DNA from 4 places in the Paraburkholderia fungorum genome. Region 4 is predicted to be linked to each of the others. Evidence: predicted binding sites of a transcription regulator. Region 4 holds the regulator's gene; each other region holds the start of a gene.
What was found. Region 4 encodes HrcA, which represses chaperone genes, less so after heat shock. Its sites were predicted from a motif close to TTAGCACTCNNNNNNNNNGAGTGCTAA; they were not measured.

Region 1 (4,513 bases), 180 kb from region 4:
CGTTCGAAAGCGGGCCGTCACCACGTCCCATTTGCGCCCGATGACCGATTCCGCCGATACCGCCCACGACACCCCCTTCCCCTGCGCCCGCTTCATCAAGGAAATCGGCCGTGGCCCGAACGGCGCCCGCGCGCTGACCGCCGACGACACCCGCGAGTTGTACACGGCGATGCTCGACGGCCGGGTAGGCGAACTCGAACTCGGCGCGGTGCTGCTCGCGTATCGCGTGAAGGGTGAGACCGCCGACGAACTCGCCGCGATGCTGGCGGGCGCGCATGCGTCGTTCGAGGCGGTTCATCTGCCGCACGGCGAATTCCGGCCCGTGTCAATTCCGTCGTATAACGGCGCGCGTAAGCAGCCGAATCTGGTTCCGCTACTCGCGCTACTGCTGGCGCGCGAAGGCGTGCCGGTGCTGGTGCATGGCGTAACCGAAGATCCGGGCCGCGTGACGAGCGCGGAAATTTTCACGCATCTGCAGATTCCGCACGCGCAGTCGCACGCCGATATCGAAGATGGCCTCGCCGAGCGCCGTCTCGCGTTCGCCTCGATCGACGTGCTCGCGCCGAAGCTCGCGCGGCTTCTCGGCTTGCGTCGACGGATGGGGGTGCGCAATTCGACGCATACGCTCGTGAAGATTCTTCAGCCGTTCGCGCCGGCCGGGCTGCGTCTGGTGAACTACACGCATCCGCCGTATCGCGACAGTCTCACGCAACTGTTCAACACGCATCCGGATGCGGCGGCCGGCGGTGCGTTGCTCGCGCGCGGCACCGAAGGCGAGGCGGTCGCGGATACGCGGCGACAAGTGCAGGTCGACTGGTTGCACGATGGCGTGTGCGAAACGCGCGTGCCGCACGAGCGCTCGTCGCCGGATGCGCCCGAGGTCGAGTTGCCCGAGGCGCGCGATGCGCAGACCACCGCCGCGTGGATCAGCGCGGTGCTGCGCGGCGAAGCGCCTGTGCCGAGCGCGATCGAGCGACAGGTCGAGTTGATTGTGGATGTAGCGAAGATTGCGGCTTGAGGCGGGAGTGAGTTTGGTTCGTTGGAGCAAACTCATTCAGCGAGTCCGCGAATTGATCTTGCGCCGCGCTTCCGAAGCTCCAGCAGCTTGAGTCAACACGACACACTGTTCCGGGAAACTGTCCGCACACGGACCCGCACGTAACTCACTCCAGCGCGCATCGCGTGGCCTGCCACGCAATCAACCGCCATTGCCCGTCTTCCTGCGTATGAATGGCGGTGTACGCAATCGGAAACAGCAGCGCGCCGCTATTCGCCTCCATCTCGATCAGCGCCCGACCCGTGACGACGCACGTCTCGGGTCCCACGGGCAGCACGTCCTGCGACTGCACTTCGATCTGCCGATAACGGCGGCGCCCGCCCGTAATCCCGTCGATGAACTGCCGCTTCGTCTCACGCTTGCCGTTCGTGTGAACGTAACTCACGTTGTCCGCGAGGAGCGTGTCGAGCGATTGCCCGTCGCCGTCGACCATCGCGCGAAATCGCTCTCGTTCGAGCCCGCGAATCGCTTCGATTAACTTTGCCGCCATTGCTCAGCCCCTTGCACCGGTAGGCCGAACGGGGCCACGGTCGTCAAAAGTTATATTGCAAATATAGCTGGCTGAAATTTATACCAGGATTGGGCTCTTTGATACCGCCGTTGGAAATATGCTGGAAGCGGTAGCCGGCCAGATACTGCTGGTGGCCGCCGAACTGCAGGCCGACGCCGGCCATGTCGGCGAACTGGAACGCGGTGGCGACCGAGAAGGTCGAAGAAATGCGTGTGGTCGACAGCAGGCGGACACCGGCGCCCACTTCGATATAAGGCCGCACCATCCCCGAACTCCTGATGAAGCGGATCACCGGCGTGACCCCTATCTCGCCGACGTTGCCGTGCACGTCGCCTTCGTTAGTGTGCCACCAGGACGCGTGCGCTTCGCCGATCAGCGAGAAGTGCCAGTCGCCGATGTACCACCACGTCAGATTCGGGTCCCACGCGAGGCCGAGGTCCAACTTCTTGATATGCCGGTCGCCGACGCCTGCGCCCATCTGTACGCCGAACTGGTCTGCTGAAGCCAGCCCGGACGCTCCCAGCAGCCAGGCAACCATCGCGCCTTTTAGAGCCAGATCGCGAAAAGCATTATTTTTTGTTGTCCATCTAACACCCGCACTCGCAGACGTTTATTAATGCACTTCTCTTTTGCGTATTCTAACGACTATCAGTTTTAGATGAATCGTATGAATAAATCAAAACTCTCGCAATTACTGACTTCAAATAGAGAAAACTCAAGCCATTAATGAGAGCCACAGCGCAAAATCCGGTAAATCCTACGCACTGCACAGGGCAGGTAACAAGCGCGTATGATGGCTATTGAAATCTGAATTTCAATAGGAATTCACGGAACTTGGATGACCCTACGCGCTCTAAGTATTAGCACTCGGTAAATCAGAGTGCTAACATCCATCGCTGGAGTCGTTTACTGAATACGCTTTTGTCTGATTCCAAAGGAGTTTTTTACGTGAGCCATGCAATGACCCTTCCGAGTACTCTGAGCCCGTCGTCGGCTAAGGCCGCTTCGGCAGGTGCACTGGCGCTCTCGCATTCCTCTATGCTGCCCGGTCAACTGGGCAATATCGACGCCTACATCCAGGCCGTTAATCGGATTCCGATGCTGACGCCGGCGGAAGAACGCCAGTACGCCACCGAATTTCGCGAGCAGGAGAACCTGCAGTCCGCGCGCAAACTCGTCCTGTCGCACCTGCGGCTGGTCGTGTCGATTGCGCGCAACTATCTGGGTTACGGGCTGCCGCATGCCGACCTGATCCAGGAAGGCAACATCGGCCTGATGAAGGCCGTGAAGCGCTTCGACCCGGAGCAGAACGTGCGGCTCGTGTCGTACGCCATGCACTGGATCAAGGCTGAGATCCACGAATACATTCTGCGCAACTGGCGTATGGTGAAGGTCGCCACCACCAAGGCGCAACGCAAACTGTTCTTCAACCTGCGCAGCCACAAGCAGGGCTTGGGCGCGTTCACGCCGGACCAGATCGACGATCTGGCTAAAGAGCTGAACGTGAAGCGCGAAGAGGTTTCCGAAATGGAAACGCGCTTGTCCGGCGGCGACATCGCGCTGGAAGGCCAGGTCGAAGACGGCGAAGAGTCGTACGCGCCGATCGCCTATCTCGCCGATTCGCATAGCGAACCGACCGCCGTGCTGGCTTCGCGTCAGCGCGACAAGCTACAAAGCGACGGTATCGCAAGTGCGCTGGATGCACTGGACGCCCGCAGCCGCCGCATCATCGAGGCACGCTGGCTGAAGGTGGAAGACGACGGTTCGGGCGGCTCGACGCTGCACGAACTGGCCGACGAGTTCGGCGTGTCGGCCGAACGTATCCGGCAGATCGAAGCTAGCGCAATGAAGAAAATGCGCGGTGCGCTGACCGAATACGCGTAACGTCTGAAGTCTGACGCATGCCGGTTCGCCCCGGTGTAGCAATCAACTGCTGAATGGCCGTAAAAGCCCCGCTCTCGCAAGATGGCGGGGCTTTTTTTCGCCCGCTACAACGACTCACTCAACGGGTCGCGCACTCCCCCCTCATCGACGCAAGACCAGCCCCGACGTTCAAAGGCTTTCTTGACGTATCACAAACCACGTTGCAATACTGATTAAACGCGGCAAATTTCGCGACACAATGCCGCGCCGCTGGCGAATGGAGCGCCATGTTCCGCTCCTAAAATCGGGGTGCACTATCCAGATCTCCAAAACGGTCTGGGTCCAGCCGGTACAACCGGTGTGAAGTCGATTCGACCGATCATGACCATAGCCCTCAATCGCAGCACTACCCGCCGTTCACGCTGGCGTCAGCGGTTCACCCGGTGGGTACGCGGGCCAACAATGGCTCGGGACGTAGCCATTGTTCTCGCCATCAAGTTCGTTCTGCTGATGGCGCTCAAATACACATTTTTCAATCATCCGCAGGCGGTGCATATGAGCATGCCGCCAGAACAAGTCGCACAGGCATTGTTGTCCGTGCCTGCCTCGCATCCGTCTCAAGGTGATCAACATGCCCGTTAGCGAAGTCGTAGAACTGTCGCGCCTCCAGTTCGCCATCACGGCGCTCTATCACTTTCTGTTCGTACCGCTCACGCTTGGGTTGTCGTGGCTGCTCGTCATCATGGAATCGGTTTATGTGATGACCGGCAAACAGATTTATAAAGACATGACCCAGTTCTGGGGCAAGCTCTTCGGCATTAACTTTGCAATGGGGGTCGCCACCGGCCTCACGCTCGAGTTTCAGTTCGGCACCAACTGGGCGTATTACTCGCATTACGTTGGCGACATCTTCGGCGTGCCGCTCGCCGTCGAAGGTTTGATGGCGTTCTTCCTCGAATCGACCTTCGTCGGCCTGTTCTTCTTCGGCTGGAAACGGCTGTCGAGAGTGCAGCACCTGATCGTCACGTTCTTCGTCGCGCTCGGCTCGAATCTGTCGGCGCTGTGGATTCTGGTCGCCAACG
Region 2 (4,513 bases), on a different contig from region 4:
AACGGCCCCGTGCCGATGGGCGCGTTGTTGTGCGGATTGGTCAGCGGGTCGCCGGATGCGTACAGGTGCTTCGGTACGATTGGCGATTCTCCAGCCGACAACGCCTTCAGCAGATACGGCGCGGGCTTCGACAACTCGATCACTGCGGTGCGTGCGTCCGGGGTCGCGACTCGCGTGACGTTGGCAAATGTGCTGCGTCCACGCGGATGCACCGACTTGAGCAGGTCGATAGAAAATGCGACGTCAGCCGACGTAAAAGGCTGACCATCATGCCACTTTACGTTTTGACGCAGTGTGAACGTGTACTTCAGACCATCGGGACTGACGGTCCATGCAGTCGCCAGTTGCGGCTTTGGCTTCAGATCGAAATCGTAGGCAAGCAGCCCTTCCAGAACTTTCGAACTGGCGACCAGCGCCGGCCCCGTCGTCTGGAAAATCGACACGAGAACCGGCGGCTCCGGGTTAATCAACATGTTTAGCGTGCCGCCCCGCTTCGGCGTCACGCCGTCGGCTTGCGCGCGAACCAGCGAAGGCAAACCCGTCGCGGCGAGCGCCGCCCCCGATGAAATCAGAAAACTGCGTCGATTCAGCCCTGCCATGTGATCCAGATCCTTTAGCCAGCACCCGCCGGTTTTGCCGCGCGAGATATCGTCATAGTGTGGTCGGCAACGTCGCTGCCGCAGCACTTACGATAAAGCAGCAGCGCTGCCGACAGAACCAATCGTTCCGCATATGCAAAGCAGCAGGCGGACGAAAGGCTTACCAGTAACGTGTGGGATCGCTTGATGATGAAAGCGGCGCGACGCCGCCTTTCGGTTTTGACAGGTAGCGCCAATGGCAGTGCAATACCAAAGGCGGTTGCGTCGATGGAAAGGAGATCGATCGAACGGGGGCCGCTAATGACTCGCCGCCCCTGCTTTGGTTGACATGTTAAGTAGGCGAAAAACTAGAACACACGCCCTTCGGTCAGATGCGTGGTCACGCCGTTCAGTTCGTATTCGCCAATGACCCGCGCCTTGTGCAGCAGCGGGTTATGGCTGAAGATGGTTCGCAGATTGCGCCAGTGGCGATCGAAGTTATGCGCGCGCGCGGTCGCCGATGCACCGCCAATCTCGAACAGCCGCTCGCCTGCATACAACGCCAGCTTGCTCACCACGAGTTGGGTCTTGGCCGTGGCGAGCGCACCTTCCAGCACCAGCTCTTCGGCGTTCGCGGCGCCGTTGCGGATCGCTTTCGCCGAGCGGTCCAGCGTCCGCGCATTCTGTTGCACCAGCGCGTCGATAGAGAGGCTATGCGCGGCAAGATCGCCCACTACCTGCTGCACGAAGCCGTCTTCGCGCGCGGACGGTGCCGGACTATGTAACACCGGGCGGCCATGTTCGACGACATAGCGCCGTGCGTCCGCGAGAATATTGCGCACAATGCCCGCTGCCACGGCGACCAGATGCAGTTGACGCAGCGCACTGCCATGACGCCCGGCGAGACTCGTATAGCCGCGCGTCGCCACTTCATGTGCCAGAACCTGCATGTTATCCAGAACGAGACTGCCGCTCGCCGTCATGCGCTGGCCCATGCCGTCCCAGTCGTCGAGTACCGTCAGACCTTCGCGCGACACCGGAATGACAATCGACACTTTCTCGTCGTTTTCGTCCTGAACATTGATACGCGCGTAGTCGGAGAACGCAGTGCCGGTCGAATAGTACTTCTTGCCGGTCACGCGGAAATTGTCACCGTCGCGCACGAGTTTCGTGACGATTTCACCGGGACGCGACGTGCCGCGTTCCGTCGACGCACCGCCAAAAATCGCACCACTGCGCACGCGCTCGATCTGCGTGTCGTTGAATGCCGAGCGAGGCGAAAGCAGTAGTTGTTCGGTCTGGTCGTAATGGATTCGCAGAGCGTGCGCGACATTCGACTCCGCGGCGGCAATCGACGTAACGACATGAATGAGGTCCTCCAGCGACCCGCCGAGTCCACCCCACTCAACCGGAAAACGCAGTACGCCTAGCCCCGACTGACGAAACAGGTCGAAACGATCGAACGGCAACTCGCGCCGCGCCTCGCGTTGCGCAGCGTCCTCTCCAATTGCTTTGGCCAGCGCTGGCAGTGCGGCCAGTGCGTCGTCGAGTGTCGCTGGCGCTTCAGTTTTGCGGGAGTCCGGCATACATGCTTTCCTTTTATAAGTGCAGACGGATCGCGAACGATCCTTCTATCCGATCAGAGTCTTTGATGGAGCAAGCGGCGAAACCGCGCCTGCTCGCGCAACGAATCAGTATAGGGACGCAGCGATTTTCGCTAAACCAGTGAATTGAGCTATGAATATTCGCCGTGCTGGATTGGGTTCATTTCTATGAATACCCAACCTGATGTTGGTCTGCCCGCCCACGACGTTAATAAGATTCGCAGATAACGATTCGAGGATTCGTTATTGGAACGTGCAACGGTGCATTTCTATACTCGATCCCGGTCAGCACTCACCTTCGACGAGTGCCAAATCTTTAACGAATCCATTCGACTTATGAGCCTACGTCCACTGCACGACCGCCTGATCGTCAAACGTCTCGATCAGGAAACCAAGACCGCCTCGGGAATCGTGATTCCGGAAAGCGCCGCCGAAAAGCCGGACCAGGGCGAAGTTATCGCAATCGGACCGGGCAAGCGCGATAGCGACGGCAAGCGTATCGAACCGGACCTGAAGGTCGGCGAACGTGTGCTGTTCGGCAAATACGCAGGACAGTCCGTGAAGGTGGATGGCGCCGAACTTCTGGTGCTGCGCGAAGAAGACGTCGTCGCTGTCGTCACTCAATAAGGGAATTCCGATCATGGCCGCAAAAGAAATCATTTTTAGCGATGTAGCACGTTCGAAACTCGTCGAAGGCGTGAATATTCTCGCGAACGCCGTCAAGGTGACGCTCGGTCCGAAGGGCCGCAACGTGGTGCTGGAACGCTCGTTCGGCTCGCCCGTCGTGACCAAGGACGGCGTGTCGGTCGCGAAGGAAATCGAATTGCAGGATCGCGTGCAGAACATCGGCGCTCAACTGGTGAAGGAAGTTGCGTCGCGCACCAGCGACGCAGCCGGTGACGGCACGACCACCGCTACGGTGCTCGCGCAAGCCATCGTTCGCGAGGGACAGAAGTATGTCGCGGCAGGTCTGAATCCGCTCGACCTGAAACGCGGCATCGACAAAGCCGTCGTCGCGGCAATCGATGAACTGAAGAAGATCAGTAAGCCGACCACGACAAGCAAGGAGATTGCACAAGTCGCGACCATCTCGGCGAACGGCGAAGAATCGATTGGCCAGAGAATTGCCGAGGCGATCGACCGCGTCGGCAAGGAAGGCGTCATCACCGTTGAAGACGGCAAATCGCTCGACGATGAACTCGACGTGGTCGAAGGCCTGCAATTCGATCGTGGCTACCTGTCGCCGTATTTCATCAACGATCAGGACAAGCAGGTTGCGATTCTGGACAATCCTTTCGTGCTGTTGCACGACAAGAAAGTCTCGAACATCCGCGATCTTTTGCCGGTACTCGAACAGGTCGCGAAAGCAGGCCGCCCGCTGCTCATCATCGCGGAAGATGTCGAAGGCGAAGCGCTCGCCACGCTGGTGGTCAACAACATTCGCGGCATTCTGAAAACGGTGGCGGTCAAGGCACCAGGATTCGGCGACCGCCGCAAAGCGCTGCTCGAAGATATCGCCATCCTCACAGGCGGCCAGGTGATCGCGGAAGAAACGGGTTTGTCGCTGGAAAAAGCGACGCTCGCCGAGCTGGGCCAGGCCAAGCGCATCGAAGTCGGCAAGGAGAACACGACCGTGATCGACGGCGCGGGCGAGCGCGTGAACATCGAAGCGCGCGTGAAGCAGATTCGCACGCAGATCGACGAAGCCAGCTCGGACTACGATCGCGAAAAGCTGCAGGAACGCGTCGCGAAACTGGCGGGCGGCGTGGCGGTGATCAAGGTCGGCGGCGCGACTGAAATCGAGGTCAAGGAAAAGAAGGATCGTGTCGACGACGCGCTGCACGCCACACGCGCGGCGGTCGAGGAAGGCATCGTGCCGGGCGGCGGCGTTGCCCTGATTCGCGTGCGAAAGGCGATCAGCGGACTCAAGGGCGTCAACGCCGATCAGGACGCGGGCATCCGCATCGTGCTGCGTGCGCTGGAAGAACCGCTGCGTCAGATCGTGACGAACGCCGGTGAAGAAGCGAGCGTAGTGGTCGCGAGGGTCGCGGAAGGCAGCGGCAATTTCGGCTACAACGCGCAGACCGGCGAATATGGCGACCTCGTGGAATCGGGCGTGCTCGATCCGACCAAGGTCACGCGTACGGCGCTGCAAAACGCGGCATCAGTGGCGTCACTCCTTCTCACGACCGACGCCACCGTGCACGAGGTGCCGAAGGATGCGGCTCCGGCGTCGCCTGCGGGTGGACCGGGCGCACCAGGTGCCGGCTACGACTTCTGATCTTCCTGTTTTCACCGGCGCATCCGGCACGCCAGTGCGTGCGTGAATGC
Region 3 (4,513 bases), 140 kb from region 4:
AAAGGGAACAAGGCACTGCAACGAGGCTCACCGCCTTCGTTACTGTGTGACGACGTAACCCCGCGCCTGCATGCACGCACCGTAGGCGGCCCAATATTGGGTCATCGGCGGCTCGGGTGCGGGCAGCGGCGGCAGCTTGACGCTGGACGCCGCGTTCGCCTGCAACGCGCCGCTCGCCGCTGCGTCCGATGCGCTGATGTCCGCGCCGCTTGCCGATGTCGCAGCGGTCGCGGTGGTGCCTGCGCCGTTGCCCGCAGTCGCCGCGTCCGTTGCTTTTGTCGACGAAGCGCCTGTACCTGCCGCAGCCGTAGCCGTCGTGCCCGTCGCCTGGACCCCCGACGCGCTCGCGTCAGGCGTGGCGGCCGGCATGCTCGCGCTCATCGGCGCGGCCGAGAAAGTGCTCGGCGGTAACGGCGGCCGAGCTGGAACGCCGGTCGACGAAGTTTGAGTCGCGGGCGGCTTGCGCGGTGGAATCTGCGATTCGCGCCTGATATCGACCTTGGTCTTTTTGTTCGCCTCCGCGTAGCACATCGCGTTGTCGATGCCGCGCTGATAGGCGCTTTGACTTCGGATGGGATAGGTGAGCGGTTGCCATGCATAGGCAGCATTGCTCAACACAATCAACGTTAATGCAGTGTATGTTTTAAATTCCATCGCAGTCGCTCCCGCAGCGATGTTTCGCCCATTAGGGCAACGGCCTTTCGCGGTGTTTTCTGTTGATTGCTGAGCGCGCCGTCAATTGGCGCGCGATGCCGCGAAGGCTCCTTACTTGAGCGTAACACCGGGTATTGGCGGCACAGTCGCCCGGATAGCGGGCGAAAACGCCATCCTGCTGTCAAATCAGGACAAACGCGCGCGAAATGGCGGAAAACGACGTGAGAGACAGGGCAATCCCTGGAGGGCGTCGGGAGCAGTCAGGCAGTCTGGAGGCGATCATGAGAAAGAGGCCGTGCTATTGCCGTAGAACGCTCTTGGCGGTGACGTCCGCGTTGTTTCTGTCGGCGATGCTGCCTGTTTCGGGCGCGTTGGGTGCGGAAGCCGCCGACGCCAAAGCAGAAGCCGCCGGGGAGCGCGCTCATTTTGCCCAGGCGTTCTGCCAGGCGTCGCCCGAACGCGTGGCTGCCTACAAGGCGCGACTGAAAGACCGGCTGTCCGATGCCGATGACTTCGACCGGCACTGGCAACTGGGATGGAGCCGCGCTGGCCGGCAAGTCCGGGACATGAGTTCTTTGCGCGACAGCAATCCCGAGGAATTCGCGTCGCGAATCAAGGTCAACTGCGAACGGCTCAAGTGGATGGCGGAAAATTCGCTGCGAGCGCGTCCGCAGAAATGAGGGCAGGGGCGGATTGGGCGGCGGGCATTCTTCATTCGTTTCGACCGGTAATCTGGCGAAACCTGGTGCTTGCCCGGATAAACCGCCTGTTTCCAGGGAGGTCAGGCTATTTGCCGCTAATCGGTGTCGGACCGCGGGCTGGCGATTGTGAATCGGTAGATGTTTGTTTTTAAACGAATATTTTTTGAATTCGACGAATTTTCCAGCGCCGCGAGATGTCTTTTCGAGTAAATCGCACCGTCTATCCCTCCCCCGAACCGCCATCCCCTTCTTGAATTTGTCACCACCCGTCCATATAATTGGCACTCACTGCACGAGAGTGCTAACAACATCGCCGGTTGGCTCAGCCAGCCGGGTTTTCTCAGCGTTCTTCAGTCTCAATCAAGAGAGGAGTATGTATGAACCTTCGTCCTTTGCATGATCGCGTGATCGTCAAACGTCTGGATCAAGAAACCAAGACCGCGTCGGGCATCGTGATCCCCGAAGCCGCAGCAGAAAAGCCGGATCAAGGCGAAATTCTGGCAGTCGGCCCGGGCAAGCGCGACGACAAGGGTGCACAAATCGCACTCGACGTGAAGGTTGGTGACCGCGTCCTGTTCGGCAAGTACGCAGGCCAGACCGTCAAGGTCGACGGCAACGAACTGCTCGTGATGCGCGAAGAAGACATCATGGCCGTGGTGCAGAAGTAAGCGCAAAGCCGCTACTTTTCCCGGTCATATCCCAAGAATTCAAGGAGTTAGAAGATGGCAGCTAAAGACGTCGTATTCGGTGATTCCGCCCGTGCCAAGATGGTCGAAGGCGTGAACATTCTCGCGAACGCTGTGAAGGTCACGCTGGGTCCGAAGGGCCGCAACGTTGTCCTGGAACGCAGCTTCGGCGGCCCGACGGTCACCAAGGACGGTGTGTCGGTCGCAAAAGAGATCGAACTGAAAGACAAGCTCCAGAACATGGGCGCGCAAATGGTCAAGGAAGTTGCTTCCAAGACCAGCGACAACGCAGGTGACGGCACCACGACCGCTACGGTCCTGGCTCAGTCGATCGTCCGCGAAGGCATGAAGTACGTTGCATCGGGCATGAACCCGATGGACCTGAAGCGCGGTATCGACAAGGCTGTTGCAGCTGCAATCGAAGAACTGCGCAAGATCAGCAAGCCGTGCACGACCAACAAGGAAATCGCTCAAGTCGGTTCGATCTCGGCAAACAGCGACTCGTCGATCGGCGACCGCATTGCTGAAGCCATGGACAAGGTTGGTAAGGAAGGCGTCATCACCGTCGAAGACGGCAAGTCGCTGCAAGACGAGCTGGACGTTGTCGAAGGTATGCAATTCGACCGCGGCTACCTGTCGCCGTACTTCATCAACAACCCGGACAAGCAGGTTGCTGTGCTCGACAACCCGTTCGTGCTGCTGCACGACAAGAAGGTGTCGAACATTCGTGACCTCCTCCCGGTACTCGAACAGGTCGCTAAGGCTGGCCGTCCGCTGCTGATCATCGCAGAAGACGTCGAAGGCGAAGCACTGGCAACGCTGGTTGTGAACAACATTCGCGGCATTCTGAAGACGGTTGCTGTCAAGGCTCCGGGCTTCGGCGATCGCCGTAAGGCAATGCTGGAAGACATCGCGATCCTGACCGGCGGTCAAGTCATCGCTGAAGAAACCGGCCTGACGCTCGAAAAGGCAACGCTGGCTGAACTGGGTCAAGCGAAGCGTATCGAAGTGGGCAAGGAAAACACGACGATCATCGACGGCGCTGGCGAAGCAGCAAACATCGAAGCACGTGTGAAGCAGGTTCGCACGCAAATCGAAGAAGCTACGTCGGACTACGACCGTGAAAAGCTGCAGGAACGCGTTGCCAAGCTGGCAGGCGGCGTTGCAGTGATCAAGGTCGGTGCTGCGACCGAAGTCGAAATGAAGGAAAAGAAGGCACGTGTCGAAGACGCACTGCACGCAACGCGCGCAGCTGTGGAAGAAGGCATCGTTGCTGGCGGCGGCGTTGCGCTGATCCGCGCACGCACGGCTATCACGAACCTGAAGGGCGCTAACGCCGATCAAGACGCAGGTATCAAGATCGTGCTGCGCGCGATGGAAGAGCCGCTGCGTCAGATCGTCACGAACGGTGGCGAAGAAGCCAGCGTCGTGGTGGCAGCTGTTGCAGCTGGCACGGGCAACTACGGCTACAACGCAGCGACCGGCGAGTACGTCGACCTGGTCGACGCAGGTGTCGTGGACCCGACGAAGGTCACGCGCACGGCTCTGCAAAACGCAGCATCGGTGGCAGGTCTCCTGCTGACGACCGACGCAGCTGTTTGCGAACTGCCGAAGGAAGATGCTCCGATGGGCGGCGGTATGCCCGGCGGCATGGGCGGCATGGGCATGGACATGTAATTCTTCCGGGCCCCGGTTTTGGGGCTTGGTGGAGCGACGTGGGGACGCGTGCCGCAAGGTGCGTTGCCCTGAAAAAAACCCGCAGATTCTGCGGGTTTTTTTTCGTCCATCCATTCTGAAAATGCCCCTTTTTATCTCGAGGTCGCAGGAGTTGTGGAGGAATGACCGAAGTTTCTTTCAAAGGTGTAATCAATTGTTACAGTATCGGGCTTTAAGAATCTGCACGATCCGAATATCTTCTTATCTTTGATTTTTTCATCATACAGACATGATTTCACGGGTCGACTTCGCCGTTACCTCTTCGGGTGTCGCTGCGGGCGTCGCGGATTTATTTCCAAGCTTAATTTGTGAAATTTTTTCGAGTGATTTGTATCGGGTGACGAAAGCGTCTTCAGGTTGAAGGCTCAGGCTAGTGCGAGAACTGACAGATTCAGTTGCATTGGTTTAGAGAGAGAGTGTAGAGGCCGATGTGTGTGGATTAATTTTTTTGCAGCAAAATACAAAACAACTCATTACTCGTGAGCGGTTTGAAGAATCATTGAGCGCTCAGGCGTGGCGCGGACCGGATGCCCAGCGCGTAGTGGTTTGCGGCGGCGGGCAAGTTCTCCTGGGGCACAACCGGCTATCGATTATCGACCCCGGCGCGCGTTCGGATCAGCCGATGCGTTCGGGATGCGGTCGTTACGTCATTGTGTTCAATGGCGAGATCTATAACCATCTTGAATTGCGTGAAACGCTTGGCGTCGATTTTAGAACAGCATCGGATACCGAGACGATTATCGAGGGATTCGCCCG
Region 4 (4,513 bases):
GACCTTTGTCGACCGCGTCCGCCGCGAGCGAACGAGTCTTGAAAAAGCGCGCAGCCCAAAGCCATTTGTCTATGCGTAGCTTCGCGCCCGCTTCCGTAGATATCTGGTAGTTCATCAGCTTGCTCCACTGCCGCTGGTGTGCGGCACAGGCACCGTCTGCACCGGCCAGCCCTGCAGATTCTGCGCGACGATTTCACCAAGCGCGGCGATCCACGGCTGTGATGCGTTCACGCAGGCAATCCGGTGAAACTCCTTGCCGCCCGCGTGCAGAAACTCGTCGCGCACTTCCATGCCGATTTCTTCAATCGTTTCAAGACAGTCGGCGGTGAAACCCGGGCAAAAAACGTCGGCGCGTCGCACACCTGCCGCGCCCAACTCCTTAAGCGTAGGCGCCGTGTACGGCTGCAGCCATTCGGCTTTGCCGAAACGCGACTGGAAGGTGATACGGCATTCCACCGGCGTCAGTTCGAGCGCCTGCATCAGCAACGCGCCAGTCTGCTGACATTGTTCATGGTAGGGGTCGCCCAGATCGAGCGTGCGCTTGGGCACGCCGTGAAAACTCAGCACCAGCTTGTCGCCTGCCGCAAAGTCGGGCCGGCCATGCTGATGCCAATATTGATGCACCTGCGCAGCCAACGCGGCAATGTACGCGGGATGATCGGCGTACTGGCGCACCGTGCGGACTTCCGGCTGATTGCGCATGCGCTTCATCGCCGAGAAGGCGTCGTCGAAAGCCGTGGCCGTGGTCGACGATGAATATTGCGGATACATCGGCATCAGCAGCACGCGCTCGACGCCCGCCAGCTTCAACTGGTTCAGCATTGCGGGGATGCCCGGTGTGCCGTAGCGCATCGCGTAGTCGACCAGCACGGTGTAGTCGTTCAAGTGCAGCAGGTGGCGCAAACCCTCCACCTGCTTTTCCGTGTAGACACGCAGCGGCGAGCCTTCCGGCATCCAGACTGCCGCGTATTTCTTCGCCGAGCTGCGGCTGCGGAACGGCAAAATCAGCATCCGGAGGATGATCTGCCAGAGCAGCGCGGGGATCTCGACCACCCTTGGATCAGACAGGAACTGCGCGAGATAGCGTCGGACCGCGCGCGGCGTCGGCGCGTCGGGCGTGCCGAGATTGATCAGCAGCACGGCGACACGATGTGACGTGGCGTTCTGTGAGGGCCGCTCGAGGTCGAAGCGCATAGGCAGCAGGGGTCACCGCTTGAGGCGGCGAGTCGGATTCAGGAGAGATTCATTATAGCGGCGCGGTTCGTGCCCGCCGCCCCAGGCACCCCTGGCTATTCGGCCGATTGGCAAGCGGCGCCGGCTCGCGCATTATTTGCGGCACGGCTTCGGGCCTCGGGTTGGAACCGCGATGGTTACTGCTGGCTGAGCGTCAGCGAGAGCAACCGCGCGGTGATGTCGACAATCGGAATCACGCGGTTGTAGGCCATGCGAGTCGGCCCGATCACGCCGAGCGTGCCGACGATCTTGCCGTTCACTTCGTACGGCGCGGTGACCACGCTCATTTCTTCGATCGGCACGAGATTCGACTCGCCGCCGATGAAAATCTGCACGCCCGCCGCGTGACTCGACACGTCGAGTAACTGAAGGAGACTGGTTTTTTGATCGAACACATCGAACAGCTTGCGCAGTCGCGCCATGTCAGACGAAAGATCGGCGACTTCGAGCAGATTGCGCTCGCCGGAAATCAGCACGGTCTCGCCGGTGTCGGCCTCGTCGGTGCTCGCGGTGACGGCGGCGTGCATCAGCGTGGTCATGTCGCCGCGCAGCTCGTCGATTTCTTCACGCAGACGGCGGCGCACATCGTCGAACGACAGGCCCGCGAAATGTGCGTTGATGTAATTGGAGGCCTCGACCAGTTGCGACGGCGAAAAGTCGCGCTGGGTGGCCATAATGCGGTTCTGCACGTCGCCCTCGGGCGTCACGATGATCAACAGAATGCGTTTGTCGGACAAACGCATGAATTCGATCTGCTTGAACACGTGGCTGCGGCGAGGCGTCAGCACCACGCCGGCGAACTGGGACAGGTTGGACAGCACGCTGGCCGCCGCCGCGACAATCTTTTGCGGCTCGCCAGCCTGCAGCGTGGTTTTGACGGTGCGCATCACGGCTTCTTCGTCGGCCGCGGATTCGACCGTCAGCATGGTGTCGACAAAGAGACGATAGCCACGCGGCGTGGGAATGCGGCCTGCGGAAGTGTGCGGGCTGATCACGAGCCCCAGGTCCTCGAGATCGGACATCACGTTGCGGATCGTGGCCGGGCTCAGTTCGAGGCCCGAATAACGTGACAACGTGCGCGAGCCGACCGGCTGACCTTCGGCGATGTAGCGCTCAATCAGCGTTTTTAGGAGGGTTTGTGCGCGAGGATCTAGCATGAGGGAAAATTTTAGCTCAATGACGCGACGACGGCGAGCGCCAACCGCGCCCACTCCTGACGAATATGCAGGCTGTTGCCGGCGTGCATGTCATCAAGGCTTCACCATTCTAACGATAATCGCGAGATGCGCTGACAGCCCGTGCGAGCCGGCTCGCTACCGCGTCTGTCAGCGGTTCTTTTCAGGCCCTACCTATGGTGTAATGCCGGCATGCAAGTGACCAGCCAGTTCAAGACCGTCGCGCTCGTCGGGCGCAACAATACGCCGGGCATCGGTGAGCCGCTGACCGCGCTCGCCTCGTGCATCGCAAAGCGCGGCTTCGAAGTCGTATTCGAAGCCGACACCGCGGCCGAAATCGGCATCACCGACTATCCGGCGCTCCGCCCTGCCGAAATCGGCGCGCGCGCCGACGTGGCCGTGGTGCTGGGCGGCGACGGCACGATGCTCGGCATCGGCCGCCAGCTCGCGCCGTACCGCACGCCGCTCATCGGCATCAACCACGGGCGGCTGGGCTTCATTACAGACATCCCGATCTCCGACATGCGCGAGATCGTGCCGCAAATGCTGGCCGGCAAATTCGAGCGCGAAGAACGTGTGCTGCTCGAAGCGCGAATCATGCGCGACGGCACGCCGATCTATCACGCGCTGGCCTTCAACGACGTCGTGGTCAACCGCAGCGGCTTCTCCGGTATGGCGGAACTGCATGTGTCGGTGGACGGCCGCTTCATGTACAACCAGCGCTCGGACGGCCTGATCGTCGCCACGCCGACCGGCTCGACCGCTTACGCGCTGTCGTCGCAAGGGCCGATTCTGCATCCGCAATTGCAGGGCATCGTGCTGGTGCCGATCGCGCCGCATGCGCTGTCGAACCGCCCCATCGTGCTGCCGGACGACTCGAAGGTCAGCATCCAGATCGTGTCCGGGCGTGAAGTGAACGTCAATTTCGACATGCAGTCGTTCACGTCGCTCGAATTGGGCGACACGATCGAGGTGCGCCGCTCACGCCATACGGTGCCCATGCTTCATCCGGTCGGCTATAGCCACTACGCCACGCTGCGCAAAAAGCTGCACTGGAACGAATACCCGTCGCACGAAGAAGACACCAAGCCCTGAGCGGCGAAGCAACGCTGGACACCAACGCCATCGTAGTCGCCGCTGCCGGAACCTGAATTTCAAGCTCATCAGACGACCTCCATGCTTCGCCACCTCTCGATACGCGACTTCGTCATCGTCGCCGCGCTCGATCTCGAATTCGACGGCGGCTTTACTGTTTTCTCCGGCGAAACCGGCGCCGGCAAGTCGATCCTGATCGACGCGCTGGCACTCGCGCTCGGTGCACGCGCCGACGCGAACGTCGTGCGCACCGGCGAGACCCGCGCCGACATCACGGCCGAATTCGAAACCCATGCTCAGGTCGAGCAATGGCTCGACGAACAGGCACTCGGGCCGGCCGCCGACGACGGCCATCACGGTGGCACCGTCATGTTGCGGCGCGTAATCGATGCGAACGGCCGCTCGCGGGCTTTCATCAACGGAACGGCGGCGACGCTCGCGCAGTTGCGCGAAGTCGGCGAAATGCTGGTGGACATTCACGGCCAGCATGCGCACCAGTTGCTAATGCGCCCGGACGCGCAACGCGAACTGTTCGACACGCACGCCGGGCTTTCCGACACCGCCGCGACCGTTACGCGGGCGTGGCGCATGTGGCGCGAGAAGGTGCAGGCGGTCGAGCACGCAAAGACCCGCGACCGCGAGTTGCAACTGGAACGCGAACGGCTCGCCTGGCAGCTCACCGAACTGGACAAACTCTCGCCGCAGCCGGGCGAATGGGAAGAGGTCAACGCTGAGCATCGGCGGCTGTCGCATTCGGCGAATCTGATCGATGGCGTGCAAGGGGCGCTCGGCGCGCTGTCGGAATCGGACGAGGCGATGATCACGCATCTGGCCTCGATCGTGTCGAAGGTGCGCGATCTTGCGGAAATCGATCCGGCATTGAACGACGTGCTGGCCGCGCTCGAACCCGCTGAAATCCAGTTGCAGGAAGCCGCGTATTCGCTGAGTCATTACGCGCAGCGGCTCGAACTCGATCCGGACCGGCTCGCGCAGGTCGACAAACGCCTTGA

Region 1: rpoH (RNA polymerase sigma factor RpoH) is a predicted target of HrcA. The motif match lies at 2,429-2,455, and genes of this name have one in related genera.
Region 2: BLS41_RS34730 (co-chaperone GroES) is a predicted target of HrcA. The motif match lies at 2,468-2,494, and genes of this name have one in related genera.
Region 3: groES (co-chaperone GroES) is a predicted target of HrcA. The motif match lies at 1,634-1,660, and genes of this name have one in related genera.

The regions. Positions count from the first base shown of each region.
Region 1 covers NZ_FNKP01000001.1:681,760-686,272, reverse strand. The annotation lists gene ybiB (DNA-binding protein YbiB) at 41-1,018, shown strand; gene BLS41_RS03125 (nuclear transport factor 2 family protein) at 1,164-1,547, opposite strand; gene BLS41_RS03120 (acyloxyacyl hydrolase) at 1,591-2,106, opposite strand; gene rpoH (RNA polymerase sigma factor RpoH) at 2,517-3,452, shown strand; gene cydP (cytochrome oxidase putative small subunit CydP) at 3,813-4,073, shown strand; gene BLS41_RS03105 (cytochrome ubiquinol oxidase subunit I) at 4,063-4,513, shown strand, end outside.
Region 2 covers NZ_FNKP01000003.1:1,240,069-1,244,581, reverse strand. The annotation lists gene BLS41_RS34740 (ABC transporter substrate-binding protein) at 1-599, opposite strand, end outside; gene BLS41_RS34735 (acyl-CoA dehydrogenase family protein) at 947-2,164, opposite strand; gene BLS41_RS34730 (co-chaperone GroES) at 2,519-2,809, shown strand; gene groL (chaperonin GroEL) at 2,823-4,463, shown strand.
Region 3 covers NZ_FNKP01000001.1:1,000,658-1,005,170, forward strand. The annotation lists gene BLS41_RS04445 (hypothetical protein) at 40-654, opposite strand; gene BLS41_RS04450 (hypothetical protein) at 936-1,334, shown strand; gene groES (co-chaperone GroES) at 1,733-2,023, shown strand; gene groL (chaperonin GroEL) at 2,078-3,718, shown strand; gene asnB (asparagine synthase (glutamine-hydrolyzing)) at 4,188-4,513, shown strand, end outside.
Region 4 covers NZ_FNKP01000001.1:864,217-868,729, reverse strand. The annotation lists gene BLS41_RS03910 (RNA-binding S4 domain-containing protein) at 1-115, opposite strand, end outside; gene hemH (ferrochelatase) at 115-1,194, opposite strand; gene hrcA (heat-inducible transcriptional repressor HrcA) at 1,371-2,390, opposite strand; gene BLS41_RS03895 (NAD kinase) at 2,601-3,503, shown strand; gene recN (DNA repair protein RecN) at 3,585-4,513, shown strand, end outside.